Regions from separate parts of the Clostridium sp. DMHC 10 genome, predicted to be linked through region 1. Evidence: a T-box and tRNA genes for the amino acid it is inferred to sense, from the RefSeq annotation. Region 1 holds a T-box; the other regions hold tRNA genes.
The links. The T-box of region 1 lies ahead of thrS (threonine--tRNA ligase). A T-box ahead of a tRNA ligase gene usually reads a tRNA of that ligase, here a tRNA-Thr.
Positions count from the first base shown of each region.

Region 2: it has a tRNA-Thr gene. The T-box ahead of thrS (threonine--tRNA ligase) is inferred to sense a tRNA for this amino acid. The anticodon was not compared.
Region 3: it has a tRNA-Thr gene. The T-box ahead of thrS (threonine--tRNA ligase) is inferred to sense a tRNA for this amino acid. The anticodon was not compared.

Region 1 is NZ_LGVB01000015.1:233,853-238,824, forward strand. Features, by position in the region: gene rpmI (50S ribosomal protein L35) at 1-186, opposite strand, end outside; gene infC (translation initiation factor IF-3) at 206-733, opposite strand; ribosomal protein L20 leader region at 769-884, opposite strand; gene thrS (threonine--tRNA ligase) at 923-2,836, opposite strand; T-box leader at 2,896-3,127, opposite strand; gene AGR56_RS19290 (putative sporulation protein YtxC) at 3,248-3,718, opposite strand; gene AGR56_RS19295 (hypothetical protein) at 3,715-4,095, opposite strand; gene AGR56_RS03105 (DUF6873 family GME fold protein) at 4,275-4,972, shown strand, end outside.
Region 2 is NZ_LGVB01000016.1:292,348-297,319, reverse strand. Features, by position in the region: gene rlmB (23S rRNA (guanosine(2251)-2'-O)-methyltransferase RlmB) at 1-462, shown strand, start outside; gene AGR56_RS18800 (NYN domain-containing protein) at 467-994, shown strand; gene sigH (RNA polymerase sporulation sigma factor SigH) at 1,057-1,698, shown strand; tRNA gene AGR56_RS18790 (tRNA-Gly) at 1,785-1,859, shown strand; tRNA gene AGR56_RS18785 (tRNA-Thr) at 1,870-1,945, shown strand; gene AGR56_RS18780 (LytTR family DNA-binding domain-containing protein) at 2,216-2,989, opposite strand; gene AGR56_RS22430 (ATP-binding protein) at 2,982-3,473, opposite strand; gene AGR56_RS23110 (histidine kinase) at 3,451-4,056, opposite strand; gene AGR56_RS22425 (LytS/YhcK type 5TM receptor domain-containing protein) at 4,035-4,622, opposite strand.
Region 3 is NZ_LGVB01000016.1:179,000-183,971, reverse strand. Features, by position in the region: gene AGR56_RS18270 (competence/damage-inducible protein A) at 1-287, opposite strand, end outside; gene AGR56_RS18265 (DnaD domain protein) at 455-1,435, shown strand; gene AGR56_RS18260 (ATP-binding protein) at 1,428-2,414, shown strand; tRNA gene AGR56_RS18255 (tRNA-Thr) at 2,650-2,725, opposite strand; tRNA gene AGR56_RS18250 (tRNA-Asp) at 2,749-2,825, opposite strand; gene AGR56_RS18245 (S1 RNA-binding domain-containing protein) at 2,964-3,770, shown strand; gene AGR56_RS18240 (hypothetical protein) at 3,972-4,394, shown strand; gene AGR56_RS18235 (hypothetical protein) at 4,769-4,972, shown strand, end outside.

The sequences.
Region 1 (4,972 bases):
TAACAACTTTTTCATTGTTTTTTCTTGTGTCTCTGATACATAAGTAGCACTTCTTAAATTTCTCTTAGTTTTTGCAGATTTTTTTGTCAATATATGACTCTTAAAAGCCTTAGCTCTTTTTAACTTTCCAGTTCCAGTAAGCTTAAATCTTTTAGCAGCTGCTCTATTAGTCTTCATTTTTGGCATAATGTATCTCCTCCTATTTCTATGCTTTTTTAGGTGCTAGTACCATTGTCATATTCCTACCTTCTAATTTTGCTGGTTTTTCAATTACAGCAACTTCTTCAACTTTACTAAAGAAATTATTTAAAATACCATTTCCTTTAAAGGAATAATCATTTTGTCTTCCTTTGAAACGTACTGTAACCTTTACTTTATCTCCAGCACTCAAAAACTTAGAAGCATTGTTTGCTTTAATTTCAATATCATGTTCTTCAATAGTTGCACTTAATCTTATTTCCTTAATGTTGACTACTTTTTGATTCTTCTTGTTTTCTTTTTCCTTTTTAGTTTGTTCATATACGAACTTACCAAAGTCCATTATTCTACAAACTGGAGGAACTGCAGTAGGCGATATAACTACTAAATCAAGTTCTTTTTCTTCTGCTATTTTTAAAGCATCACGTGTATTTATAACACCCAATTGCGAACCATCATCACCTATAACTCTAACTTGCTTTTCCCTTATTTCTCCATTTACAAGAAAATTTTTATTCTTACTTATGACTTTCACCTCCGAAAACTATGTAATATTAAAATATCAACATTAAAATAAAAACAGAACGGTCAAAAAGCCGTTCTGTAATATACTAAACAATAATTAACATATATAACCTTACTAGCTGTGCTGCAAGGTGAGAAACGGCTAGTTCCTACTTAACACAGAATTTATTATATCATTAGTATTATAATTTGTCAAACATTATAATGAATTTATTTTTTGTTTAACTTCAGCATTAATTTTAAATATGAAATCATCTAAATTCATAGCTCCTAAATCGCCATCTTTTCTACTTCTAACAGCTACAGAACCTTCATTCATTTCTTTATCTCCAATAACAATCATATAAGGTATTTTTTGAAGTTGAGCTTCTCTTATTTTATATCCTATCTTTTCATTTCTTATATCCTTCTCAACTCTTATCCCTGCATCTTTAAGCTGTTCTACTATACGATCAACATATTGAGCTTGTGTATCTGTTATATTGAGAACTCTAACCTGCACTGGAGCAAGCCATGTTGGAAATGCCCCTGCATAATGTTCTATTAATATTCCTATAAATCTTTCTATACTTCCAAATACAACTCTATGAACCATAACTGGCCTATGCTTTTCACCATCAGCACCAACATAATTAAGATCGAATCTTTCAGGCATCTGCAAGTCAAGCTGTATAGTACCGCACTGCCAAGTTCTTCCTATACAATCTTTTAAGTGGAAATCAATTTTAGGTCCATAGAAAGCTCCGTCTCCTTCGTTTACCTTATAATCAAGATTTGCAGCTTTAAGAGCATTAATAAGGCCATTTGTAGCTATTTCCCAATCTTCATCGCTTCCCATAGAATCTTCTGGTCTAGTAGAAAGTTCTACATAGTATTCAAATCCAAACACTTTATAAAAGGAATCTATAAGTTTAACTACTCCCAATATTTCTTCGGTAATTTGTTCTCTTGTCATGAATATATGAGCATCATCCTGAGTAAAACATCTTACTCTCATAAGTCCGTGAAGTGCTCCTGATTTTTCATGTCTATGAACAAGACCAAGTTCTCCTAGTCTTATTGGAAGTTCTCTGTAAGAATGAATTCCATTTTTATATACAAGAATTGAACCTGGACAGTTCATTGGCTTTATAGCATAATCCTCATCATCAATTTTAGTAAAATACATGTTTTCTTTATAATGATCCCAATGCCCTGATTGATGCCATAATTCTTCATTCAAAATAATAGGAGTTCTTATTTCATCATATCCTGCCTTAGTATGAACTTCTCTCCAATAGTTTTCAAGAATATTTCTTACAACCATTCCCTTTGGATGGAAAAATGGAAATCCCGGACCTTCTTCATGTATACTAAACAAATCAAGTTCTTTACCTATTTTTCTATGATCTCTTTTTTTAGCTTCTTCAAGCATATTAAGATAAGCATCTAAATCCTCTTTTTTAGTAAATGCTGTTGCGTATATTCTCTGAAGCATCTTGTTTTTTTCATTTCCTCTCCAGTAAGCACCTGCAACTGAAAGAATCTTAATAACTTTTACTTTTCCAGTAGATTCAACATGAGGGCCTGCACAAAGGTCTGTAAAATCATCCTGTTTATAGAAAGAAATAGTCTCGCCTTCTGGCAAATCCTTTATAAGTTCAACCTTATAAGGTTCTTCCTTTTCTTCCATAAATTTTATTGCTTCTTCTCTTGGAAGTTCAAATCTTTCAAGTTTTATATTTTGTTTTATTATTCTTTCCATTTCTTTTTCTATTTTAGGGAACATTTCTTCTGTAAATGAAAAATCAGCATCAAAGTCATAATAGAATCCATCTGCTATTGCCGGTCCTATAGCTAATTTAACATTTGGATACAACCTTTTTATTGCCTGCGCAAGTATATGTGAAGCAGTATGTCTTAAAGTCCATTTTCCATCTTCATCATCAAAAGTTAGTATTTCAAGGTTACTATCTTCATTAATGGTTGTCATTAATTCATCCCTTTTGCCATTAATTCTAACTGAAATTGCTTTTTTATATAAACTAGGGCTTATTGCTTTTGCAACTTCAGCAGCAGTAACAGGATTTTCAAATTCCATTACTTTTCCATCTTTAAGTGTTACTTTTATCATGTTTTTTCCTCCTAATTATAAATTTATTTATTTTTGCAAAAAAAATAAAGCACATCCCCATATGGGACGAGCTTACCGTGTTTCCACCCAATTTAAAGGCAGTACAATACAAATGCTTTCCTGTATTACCTTTCACTCAAATCCATAACGCAGATATGCGAAAATGCTTACTTAGTTCAGCATATAACTCTAAGGTGGTTTTCAACAACTCATATCAAAGAAATCTTTCAGCCTTGGATTTCTATCTCTTTTAACTGTAATTTGTTTACTTTTCCTTATCATAATCTTTAACTATATGCATAACATCTAGATGTTATGCATATTATATTACAAAAATTATTATAAGTCAATATGCTTTCCAATCATTGTCTAATCAAGCTATTTTTTAGTTTTCTGCACATTTTACAATCATCACAGAAAAAAAACTTTATTTTCAAATACATTTAATATAGTTTGAATAATTTCCTTATTATTAAAACTTTCTTTACAGTGTATAACTATTTTTTTAGGGGAAAGTGTTATTAATCCACTTATAAGCACATCATCTACGTTTACCCCATTAACATTTACATCACATAATTCATCTATCATTTTATTTTCTACATTATTTCCATTCATGTCTTGGAGCAAGTATTTTCCTTCTTTATCAACGTATATATTAAGTTCATCAACTTTACTGTCTTGTATATCAACAAAATATTTTAAAAGCTTTATAAATTCATCATACTCTTTTTCAACCATATAATTTTCTATAACTTTATCTATAATATCAGAGAAATCTTTCTCTATGTTCTTCATTCTAAAAGTTGTAAATCCATTTATATTTATTTCATCATTTTCTTTTATGCACTCAATAATCTTATTTATTATGCTGTTTATCATATTAATATAAGAAATATTTTATCATTGATAACTGTATAATTTAATATAATATCACTACATCTTTTACATACATCATCAATTTCATCAGCATTTAAAAAAAAGTAAGAATCCTTAACTAAACTCATTAATTTGTTTTTGCAAAACTCATTGGCAATGTACTTATATAGTTCTTCACTAAAATATACGTAAAATTTACTTTTTATCTTTTCATTATAATCTTTATCACTGCATATTATTTTAACATAATGTAAATTATTTTCTACACTTTCTGATATTCCAATAGTTATATCACTGTTCTCAAAAGTATATTTAATTTCATTTATATTGCTTATTATATTATCCAAATTATCATTATATACTACAGTTTCAAGAAGCATTTTCAGCACTCCTTTCGTAATGTTAGTATGTGTTTAAAATTTAAGTCTATACACCCTTATAAAAAATTTTAATTATTTTTTTGATTTCACAGCTTTTAAAGATTGGTCAAATACTATAAAATTTTATTTAGTTTGTAACTAAAATCTATCTATACTATAATCTTATGGAGGTGTTTTATTTGAAAAATGTAATTGTAGACTATCGAATAGATATAAAAGAAAAGAATGTACTATTAGAAAATGGATATAACGTATTAACCGTCCCTCCATGCAAAGACGTATATAATGCGATTTCTGGTCATCCCGATATTCAATTATGTATGCTCAACAGTAATACTGCTGTTGTATATAAAAATATGCCTTACGAGTTTATTAAACAGCTTAAAGAACTAAACCTAAATATAATAAAATCTAAAAATGATGTTAAAAACAAATATCCTTATGATATCATACTCAATGCTGTAAATTTAAAAAACTTTTTTATACATAACCTTAAATATACTGATGATAATCTTTATAAAAAAATTTCTTATAAATCTTTAATTAACGTAAAGCAAGGTTATACAAAATGCTCTACAGCAATAATAAGCGATAATGCTATAATTACTAGTGACACTGGAATATCACAAGCTGCAAGCAAAAATGGACTAGATGTTCTTCTTTTACCTAATGGTGATATTGAACTCACTAATTTCGACTACGGATTTATTGGAGGCACTTGCGGTATTTTAGATAACAACACCATAGCCTTTTACGGTAATTTAGAAAATTACAAATATGGAGCTGAAGTACTTTCCTTTATAAAAAAGTATAACTTAAAGCCACTTTATTTGAGAGATAGTAAACTAATAGATAGGGGAAGCATATTATATTTTTA
Region 2 (4,972 bases), on a different contig from region 1:
GCTCCATTCATAGTAATTTTGGATGAAATTGAGGATCCACATAACTTTGGCTCTATAATGAGAACAGCAGAAGTTTGTGGTGTTCATGGAATTATAATTTCCAAAAGAAGGAATGTAGGGGTAACATCTGTTGTCTATAAAACATCAGCAGGAGCAGCTCAGCATATGAGAATTGCTAAGGTGAATAATATAAACTCAGCAATAGATAAGCTTAAAGAGAATAATATATGGATTTATGGTGCTGAAATGGAAGGTAAGGAATATTGTTTTGATACGGATTTAACTGGACCGGCAGCACTAGTTATAGGAAGTGAAGGACAAGGTATGTCTAAGCTTACAAAACAAAAGTGTGATGTTCTTGTAAAAATACCTATGATAGGTAGGATTTCATCTCTAAATGCTTCTGTTGCAGGAGGAATCATTATGTATGAAATTCTTAAACAGAGAATAAAAAGAGGGTAAAACCTTGAAAACAATATTTGTTGATGGATATAACGTAATAAACAGTTGGGCGGAACTAAATAGTATAAAAAACAATATAAATTTAGAAAGTGCAAGAGAAAAACTTATTGAAATTTTAATAGATTATTCCGAATTTAAAGGATACAAAATTTTTTTGGTTTTTGATGCTCATCTTATACAAGGCAATTCTGGAGAGAAAATTAAGGTTACAAAAAATTTAATTGTGGTATATACAAAAGAGTCGGAAACGGCAGATAGTTTTATAGAGAAATATGTAAATAGTATTGGACGAAAGTATGAAGTTTGCGTTGTTACATCCGATAATTTAGAGCAGCAGGTTGTTTTTCAAAGAGGCTCTACAAGAATGTCATCTATAGAGTTTTACAATGAAGTCATAAATGTTAAGGGGAAAATAAGCTTAAAAGCAAAAAAAATAGCTAGTGAAAAAAGATATAACAGAATAGAAGATCGTCTTGATGACAATACTTTTAAGATTTTGGATAAAATTAGAAAAGATGATAAAAATAGTTGACTTATAAAATAATGCTAATATATAATTACAATATTGAGGTAATTATACTTGGGGGGATATAGTTGGATAATGATGCGATTATAAATAATGCTGATGCTGTGTATGAAGATAAAATAGATGAAGAGATAGTTATGTTGGCGAAGTCAGGTGATATAAAATCACAAGAATATCTTATAAATAAGTATCAAAACTTTGTAAAGGCTAAAGCTAAATCTTATTTTCTTATAGGGGCAGATAAAGAAGATATATGTCAAGAAGGAATGATAGGACTATATAAAGCTATAAGAGATTTTAAACCAAATAAATTATCATCGTTTAAAGCCTTTGCGGAACTTTGCATAACAAGACAAATAATAACTGCAATTAAGACAGCTACAAGGCAAAAGCATATTCCTTTAAATACTTATATTTCCCTAAATAAGCCAATATATGATGAAGAGTCTGATAGAACTTTATTTGATGTTATATCTGGTCTAAAAGTTGCAGATCCAGAAGAACTTATGATAAGTAAAGAAGAAGTAAAAAAGATAAAGAATGGTATAGGTGAAGTATTATCTGATTTAGAAATGGAAGTACTTATGTATTATTTAGAAGGTAAATCGTATCAGGAAATAGCCTGCGATTTGGATAGAGGAGCAAAGTCGATAGATAATGCTCTTCAGCGGGTAAAAAGAAAATTGGAAAAGTGCCTCGAAAAAAGATAAGCTTTGTATTGACAAAGAAAATTGTTGATAGTAAAATAAATAATTGTTACGTGATTAAGTATTCAGTAGTTTGTTCACGTAAATATGCGGGAGTAGCTCAGTGGTAGAGCACTAGCTTCCCAAGCTGGGTGTCGCGGGTTCGATACCCGTTTCCCGCTCCAAATGGATATTGCCCATGTAGCTCAGTAGGTAGAGCGTCACCTTGGTAAGGTGGAGGTCACCAGTTCAAATCTGGCCGTGGGCTCCAAAGGTTAAATACATACAATACACCAGGAACAGTTTACATGATTAAAACTGTGGATTTCGTCATGAGATTGATGAATCATTTATTATTAAGGAGGAACCAGAAATGGCAAAGGAAAAATTTGAAAGAAACAAACCACATGTAAACATAGGAACAATAGGACACGTAGATCATGGTAAGACTCTAGATTATTAAAAGTAATTGTATTTTTATTTTGCTTAACACATTCATGTATTTTGGTTTTTTGAAGTCATATGCGCTCCCGCGCAAACTCTAGATGTGTATAACTTTTTTGAATTCTTTTACGTGAGCTCGGCTTACGGGAACTTCGGATTTATTATTGTCATTCATTATTAATTTGTAGGTTCCATTGAACCATGAATATATTTCAATAACTTTATTTAAATTTACAAGATAGCTTCTATGAGTCCTAAAAAAACCGGTTTTTTCTTCGATTTCACTTAATGAATTTGTTGTTATATATACCTTATTGTCCAACTTCACACATGTTTTTTCATCTATAATATAACAAAAAAATATATCATTTGTATCTATAAGTATAATCTTACTATTATTAATACAAGGTATTTTATTGATATTTGAAATATTGTTTTTATTATACTTTTTTATAATCTGCTCTATTTCGTTTTCTATATTGTTTATATTATTTTCTCTAAGCTGCATATACCTTCTTATCCTTTGAATGGTTTTTTCAATTCTATTTTCATCGAAAGGCTTTAGAATATAATCAAGTGCCATTAATTCAAAAGCGGATATTGCATATTTGTCATAAGCAGTAACAAAAATTATAGCAATATTTTCATTAAATTCTTTAATCATTTTTGCCAGTTTCATTCCATTTAATACTGGAATATTAATATCAAGAAAAATCACATCTGGAATCTCTTTCTTTATAAAAGAGGCAGCAGCTTTTCCATCATAAAATCTATTAATAATCTGAATATCCTCATACTTATTAAGTATAAATTCAAGTTCATCCATAGCTGGAATCTCGTCCTCAACTACTATACATCTTATTTTATTCACACTTATGAGCCTCCTCAATAGGTATTGTAAATACGACCTTTGTCCCATTGTACTCAGAAGTTGATATTTCAAGTCCTTTATTTCTGTTATACATCAGCTTTAATCTAGAATTTACATTTCTAAGTCCGGTACCCGGCCAATTATTTATAACCTCATGGTACCTTTCAGTTTTCATTCCAATACCATTATCACTTATAGTAAATTTTATAGAAGCTAATTCCTTTTCAGCAACTAAAATAACATTTCCACCATCAGTCTTTTTTAGCACACCATGTTTTATAGAATTTTCTATAATAGGCTGAATTATAAAAGAAGGAATTTTAAAATGTTCTATATCCTTTTCTATGTAGAAAAAGACATTAAGTCTGTCACCATATCTTGCTTTCTCTATAGCTATGTATGATTTAAGCATTTTTACTTCTTCATCCAATTCTACAAACTCTCCCTTATTAAGTGACTGCCTAAAATAATTTTGATAAATCAATTATAAGTTCTCTTGCTTTTAAAGGGTTCGTTCTGCAAAACGAAGATATAGTATTCAAGGTGTTAAATAAAAAATGAGGTTCAATTTGCGCTCTTAAAGCCTTAAGCTCAGAAGCATTTAAAATTCTAACTTTTTCATTTAACTTAAATAATTCTATTTGCATAGATAAAAGGCTGCTAAGCTCGCTTAAAAACTCAACAAAGTATTCATTGGCACTTTTTGAATTTTTAAGTTCCATTCCAATAACTCCATCAATTTCATTGTTTATAACTATGGGGGCAAAGAAGAATTCATAGTTCTTTCCTGCATTTACAATCAAATATGTATTTATATCCGGTTTTAAATAAAATTCTTCAATCTTGCGCTTTAAATCACTTTCATCAATCTTCTCACCATAATAAGAAAAAACTCCGCTTTTACTTGATATCACAGCACCACTTACATTTGCCATTTTGCATAAAATCTCTGATATCTTTATAGATGTTTCACTGTCAAGACCTTTTTTAGTGTATTCAAGAGTCTTTTGAGCTATATTTAGAGCTTTTTGAGCCTGAATAGCTTCTAATTTGTTGTAATTATCCATAGCATTTTTACTATATTCACAAATATAGCAGTTCCAATTGAATTTATAAGTATCATTGGTATAGCAATAACCTTCTCCAAATTAATAGCATACGAATATGGTTTTGTAACAAAAATTATAATTATCATTTGAGCTATTTCAGCTGCAACACCAGCTACAAAAGCATTTCTAGGTTTAATTTCATCACTTTTAGAAATCCTTCCAAAAATTCCTCCTATAATTCCTTCTGCGATAGTAGAGATACCACATGCAAGAGCAGTTGCTCCTCCATTGAAATATCTGTGAACTCCAGCTATAACTCCAACTGCGGCTCCTACAAAAGGTCCTCCTATATATCCCGCCGTTATAGCTCCTATAGGCCTTGTATTTGCCAATGCATCTCTTTCAACATTTATTCCCATATAAGTCCCAAGAATAGAAAGTGTGCTAAAAAATACAATCATAATTACTTTATCTTTAAGGTTCTGTTTCTTTTTTACAAAGTTCTTAAATAAATTAAGTTGATTGTATAGATATGCAGCAAGCGCTATGACGGCCATATTTTGTAATAATCTTATATAAATCATTTGCATCTCCCCTACATTTCTATATTATTGTATTTCTACCTGTCAATCAAGGCTTATTTTATGCATATAAAGTTTTAATTTTGTAATTTCAGCCAACTATTATTTCTTTGTAAACGTAGACACTGTATTATAACAGTATGTAGATAAGCAAGCTAAACTATTTAAATAACTAATACAAAATTTATCCCGACAAACTGGAATTTGCCGAGCTGAGCGAAGGGTTTTTAATTCGCCCTGCTCATTAAAAGACTAACTTTTTTCACTTATGTGAAAAGTGAAGTGTTTGACATAGCTTTGCTTGTCAAAGGTGAAGGTTTTTGCCACGGCAAAAGGTTAAGGAATATTTTTCT
Region 3 (4,972 bases), on a different contig from region 1:
TATGATTCTTCATCAAAAATAAGTTTTTTTTCAAAGTACTCAGCCGCAGTTTCCTTTGTTAAATCGTCCTTAGTAGGTCCAAGCCCTCCTGTAGTTATTACTATATCAGCTCTTTGAATGGCAAATTCAAACTCTTTTTTAAGCCTATCAACATTATCTCCTACAACTGCTTGATGATAAATCGAAAAGCCCATGTTAGCCAATTCCTTAGACAAAAATTGAGCATTTGTATTTAAAATATCTCCAAGTAAAATTTCCGTTCCTACACATAATATTTCAGCTTTCATAATTGCTAACCTCTTTTCTTAATTGTATAATATAAGTTCAACTATAAAACTTTATATATTCTTATTATATATCTTTATTAAGGTTTTGAGTTTGTATTGTATATTTTATTTTTATATAATAGTATTATCTTATAGATAAAAATCATTTAGGGAAAGGTTGCGATACTATGAGCACTTTCATGTTTAAGGCTAATTCCAATAATATCACACCTGTAAGCAATATATTTATAGAAAAATATATGCCAAATGCACGTGGAGAGTATGTTAAAGTATATCTGTTAGGGCTTAAGTATTGCGTTTGTGGTGAGCCAGGTATTAATTCATCAATGATGGCTTCAATTCTTCATTTGCTTGAAACAGATGTAATAAATGCATGGAATTATTGGAATGACGAAAATGTAATCAAATTAATTCCTTTAGATAATAAGGGTAACTTTAATATTCAGTTTTTAAATTTAGTAGACAATTTTGAAGAAAAAGACGAAAATGTCAATTTGCTGAGTGAACTTAATAAGGACTCCATAAAAGGTATGCTTCAAGATATAGAAAAATTGCTTGGAAGAACTCTTTCGCCAAAGGAAATGACGGTTTATATAGGATGGCAAAATGACTTTAATTTTTCTCCAGAGTTAATATTGCTGCTTATACAATACTGTGTTTCAAAAGGCAAAACAGATTATAGATATATAGAAAAACTAGCTATATATTGGCATGATTCTAATATAAAATCCGTAGAAGATGCCCAAACATATATAAAAAAGCATGAGGACAAATGGATTAAAATACGCAAAATATTGAATTATCTTGGAATAAAAGATCCTGAAGTAATGAAACCACAGGAAAAAATCCTTGATAAATGGATAACCACCTATAACTTTTCTACAGATGTTATACTAAGAGCCTGTGATATTTGTTTTGAAAGAATAAACAAAGCCGATTTTAAATACATAGATGCAATTTTAACCAACTGGTTTAAATCAGGAATCAAAACTGTTTCCGATGTAGACCTTAAAGATTCAAAAAAAGGTTCCTTTAAACAGTCTAAGCCTAGCAGTACTTCAAAAGGAAACTTTAATAATTATGAACAGAGAAATTACGATTTTGATGATTTAGAGAAAAAATTATTAGGATGGGATAACAATGATTAAGGGCTATGCTGAAGAAATAGAAAAAATATATTCTAAAATACGTGAGAAAGAAGCATTTGAACTAAAAAAAAGAAAAGAAGAAATAGCATTAAAACTTCCTGAAGTTATTAACATAGATAATAAGATAGGAAAACTTTTTATACAATTATCAGTAAGCATGTTTAAGGATTTAAAAGTCGATAGAAATACCTATATCAAAAATTTAAAAGATGAAATTACAGACTTAAGAATAAAAAAATCTGAGATACTTTCCTCACATGGATATCCTATAGATTATTTAAATATTAAATATAGATGTCCAAAATGTAAAGATACAGGCTATATAGAAACTAAAAAATGTTCCTGCTATAAAAAATACCTCGTAAAATTGTACTATAAAGATTCTGAATTAAACTCATTATTATCTATAAATAATTTTGATAACTTTGATATAAATTTTTATTCTACACGGAAAACCCAAAATGAGTTAGAGAGCCCAAGAAAAAATATAGAAAAAATATTTACTAGAGCACTGAACTTTGTAAACACTTTTGATACTTCTAAAGAAAACCTGCTTTTTTATGGAAACTCTGGCACTGGTAAAACTTTCTTATGCCAGTGTATTGCAAAGGACTTACTCGATAAAGGACATCTTGTAATATACAAAACCTCTGATGATTTGCTTAATATTCTAAAGAAAATAAGATTTGAAAACAACTCTGAGCTAGAAGATTTAATCGTAAACTGTGATCTTCTTATTATAGATGACCTTGGCACAGAGCAAATAAATGACTTTTCCAAAACGGAAGTTTTTAATTTAATAAATAGAAAACTTCTATCTGGAAAGAAAATGGTCATATCTTCTAACCATACTTTAGAAGGATTATCTAGAATATATTCCGAAAGAATTACCTCAAGGTTATTTGGTGATTTTACTCTTTGTAAATTTTACGGAGACGATATAAGAGTTAAAAAAAATCTAAATAGGATGAAAGAGTAAACTAATAGTATTTCAAAACATTAAATAAAAGCCATAAATCTAAGAATGAAAATATTAAAATTCTAGGATTTATTGGCTTTTATTTAAATCGTCCCAAAATACCATTCGTTCACTTGACCGAAAAATCAAGAAAAATTTAAGAATATCAATAATTCAATGTGGATTGCAGCAATATTTAAGCAATTTAAAACTTACGTATAAAACAAAAAACTCTAGAAATTACTTTCTAGAGTTTTGGTGCTGGCAGAAGGAATTGAACCCTCAACCTACTGATTACAAGTCAGTTGCTCTACCAATTGAGCTATGCCAGCTTATGTACTATTTCATTTTAAATTGGCGACTTGGAAGGGGATCGAACCCTCGACCTCTGGCGTGACAGGCCAGCACTCTAACCAGCTGAGCTACCAAGCCGCAATATTGTGGTGGGCACTACAGGGCTCGAACATCTGATGAAGGAGGAAGTCCTTCTTCCGTTACTCAGTTTAGAAATTTATGAAGAAAAGAATAGCCCTTAGTGGCTATATCATTATTATACTAGGAGACGTTTTTATGATAACAAATAATAATAATTCAAAAGTTTATGATATTATGGCTTCAAGACAGAGTAGAAAAATTTTAACAGGAGTACTGTCAGCGGTAGAAACTTACAAAAATGCTGATGGTGTAGAACATGATTGTGCTGTAGTCTTCTATGACGTATTTAAGGTGCTTATACCTCTTAAGAATATGAATATATCGAGAGAAGATAAAAGGGTTGTAAGGAGCATGATAGGGGCAGAAATTGACTTTATTGTTAAAGAGATTGATGAAACTCACAAAATAGCAGCTGCTTCACGAACGGAAGCTATGGAACTCAGAAAATCACTGGAATTAAAAAAGCATAAGGTTGGTAATAAAATTCAAGTTAGGGTTACATCTATTGGTAGAGATAATTGCAGGGTAGATTGCTATGGCTTAGAAACCAAAGTGCCTATAGATGAAATAGACTATGGATATATTGACGATATAAGTAAACACGTTCAGATAGGGGATAAGGTACTAGCCGTAATTAAGGAATTAGACTTGGGAAAAAATATTATTAAAGTTTCAATCAAGGATGCAAAAGAAGATCCATACGGGCATCTAATAGGTTCTCTTACAAAAGGTGGAGAATATCTTTGTACTGTAACTGGTATTCAGGAATATGGTGTGTTTTTCAATATAATAAATGGAGTGTCCTGCCTGTGTCCTTTTCCTAATTGGACAAACTTTTCTCCTAATATAGGTGAAAGATATGTAGTTAAAATAAAAGCAATTGATCACAAGAATAAAAAGATTGATGGGAACATTATGAGAGCTATAAATCAAAATAGATAATTAAACTATAAATTTATAAATTCCTCCGATAAATTCATCAAAATAACATATAAGAGTAATAGAAAGAGTTTTTTATTTTACTATTTTTAGTAACAATTATTTTAGGTCAAATTGGCTAACAAAACTGTGTGTAGGCATTTTCTGCTTATATGCAGTTTTTTTTATATCTAAATTCAAGAAATGAAAGGTGGAATTATAAAAATGGATTGTATAAGCAAAGAAGAATTTTTAAAACAGCCCAAAGAGATACAGAGAATATTTAATGAATGGGAAAATGACAATATGGAGGATATAGATCTGTTTGACTATACAGGGAAAGATCCATCATATAAAAATAAGTTTCCACAAATAGTTAAATATGTAGATTTTGAATGCTTTGGTGATGAACTAGTTCAATTAATGTCAGAAAATCAGCTTAGAAGATTTATTGAAGATAATACAAAGAAAAAAATAAGTTCAATGTTAAGTCTTGAAGGAAATAGGGATTATTTAATAACATTAGGAAATTATCAACTAGAGGGAACACCTATGTTTGGTTTTAAAGAATATCAAACTAATACTAAAAACTTGCTAGAAGCTTATTGGCAAGTAGCTCTCAAGATAGCAAAAAATGAGAATACGTAATCTGAATATTAACTATACCTAAAAAAATAGTAGTATTCATAGTATTTAATGATATTAAAATAGGTGTAAATAATGCATTGTAGACATGATAACTATACTAATTATTTAAAGTATACAAAGCATTTGTATAAGGGTGCTATTTGCCCTAAAAACTTTAAATCTGATATGCTCATAAATGTCAATGACGTGACTACACGCTTTGTATATCATTGATATTTATGGTTGCATATCAAATATACTATCTGGAAGGCAAATAGTTATATACCTTGCTTATATATCAACAAAGTTAAAGTATGAATATGCTTACATTCTATACATGTAGGTATAGATATTGAATATATTGTGAACCTAGAGTATGAAAGGAGAATGAAATAATGAAGACTGAGCAAATAGAGAGAATGAATAAAATAAATGAACTTATAGAAGTTATAGCCAGTGTAGATAGAAGATTTTTCTATTCGAAAAGCAAAGATAGGACAGGAAAATTTATTGAAGGCAAGAAGCTATTTTATATTGATGAATATACAGGTGAGAAAGTATATCCGTATTATAGTGGAAGAAAAAAGTTTAGTCATGGC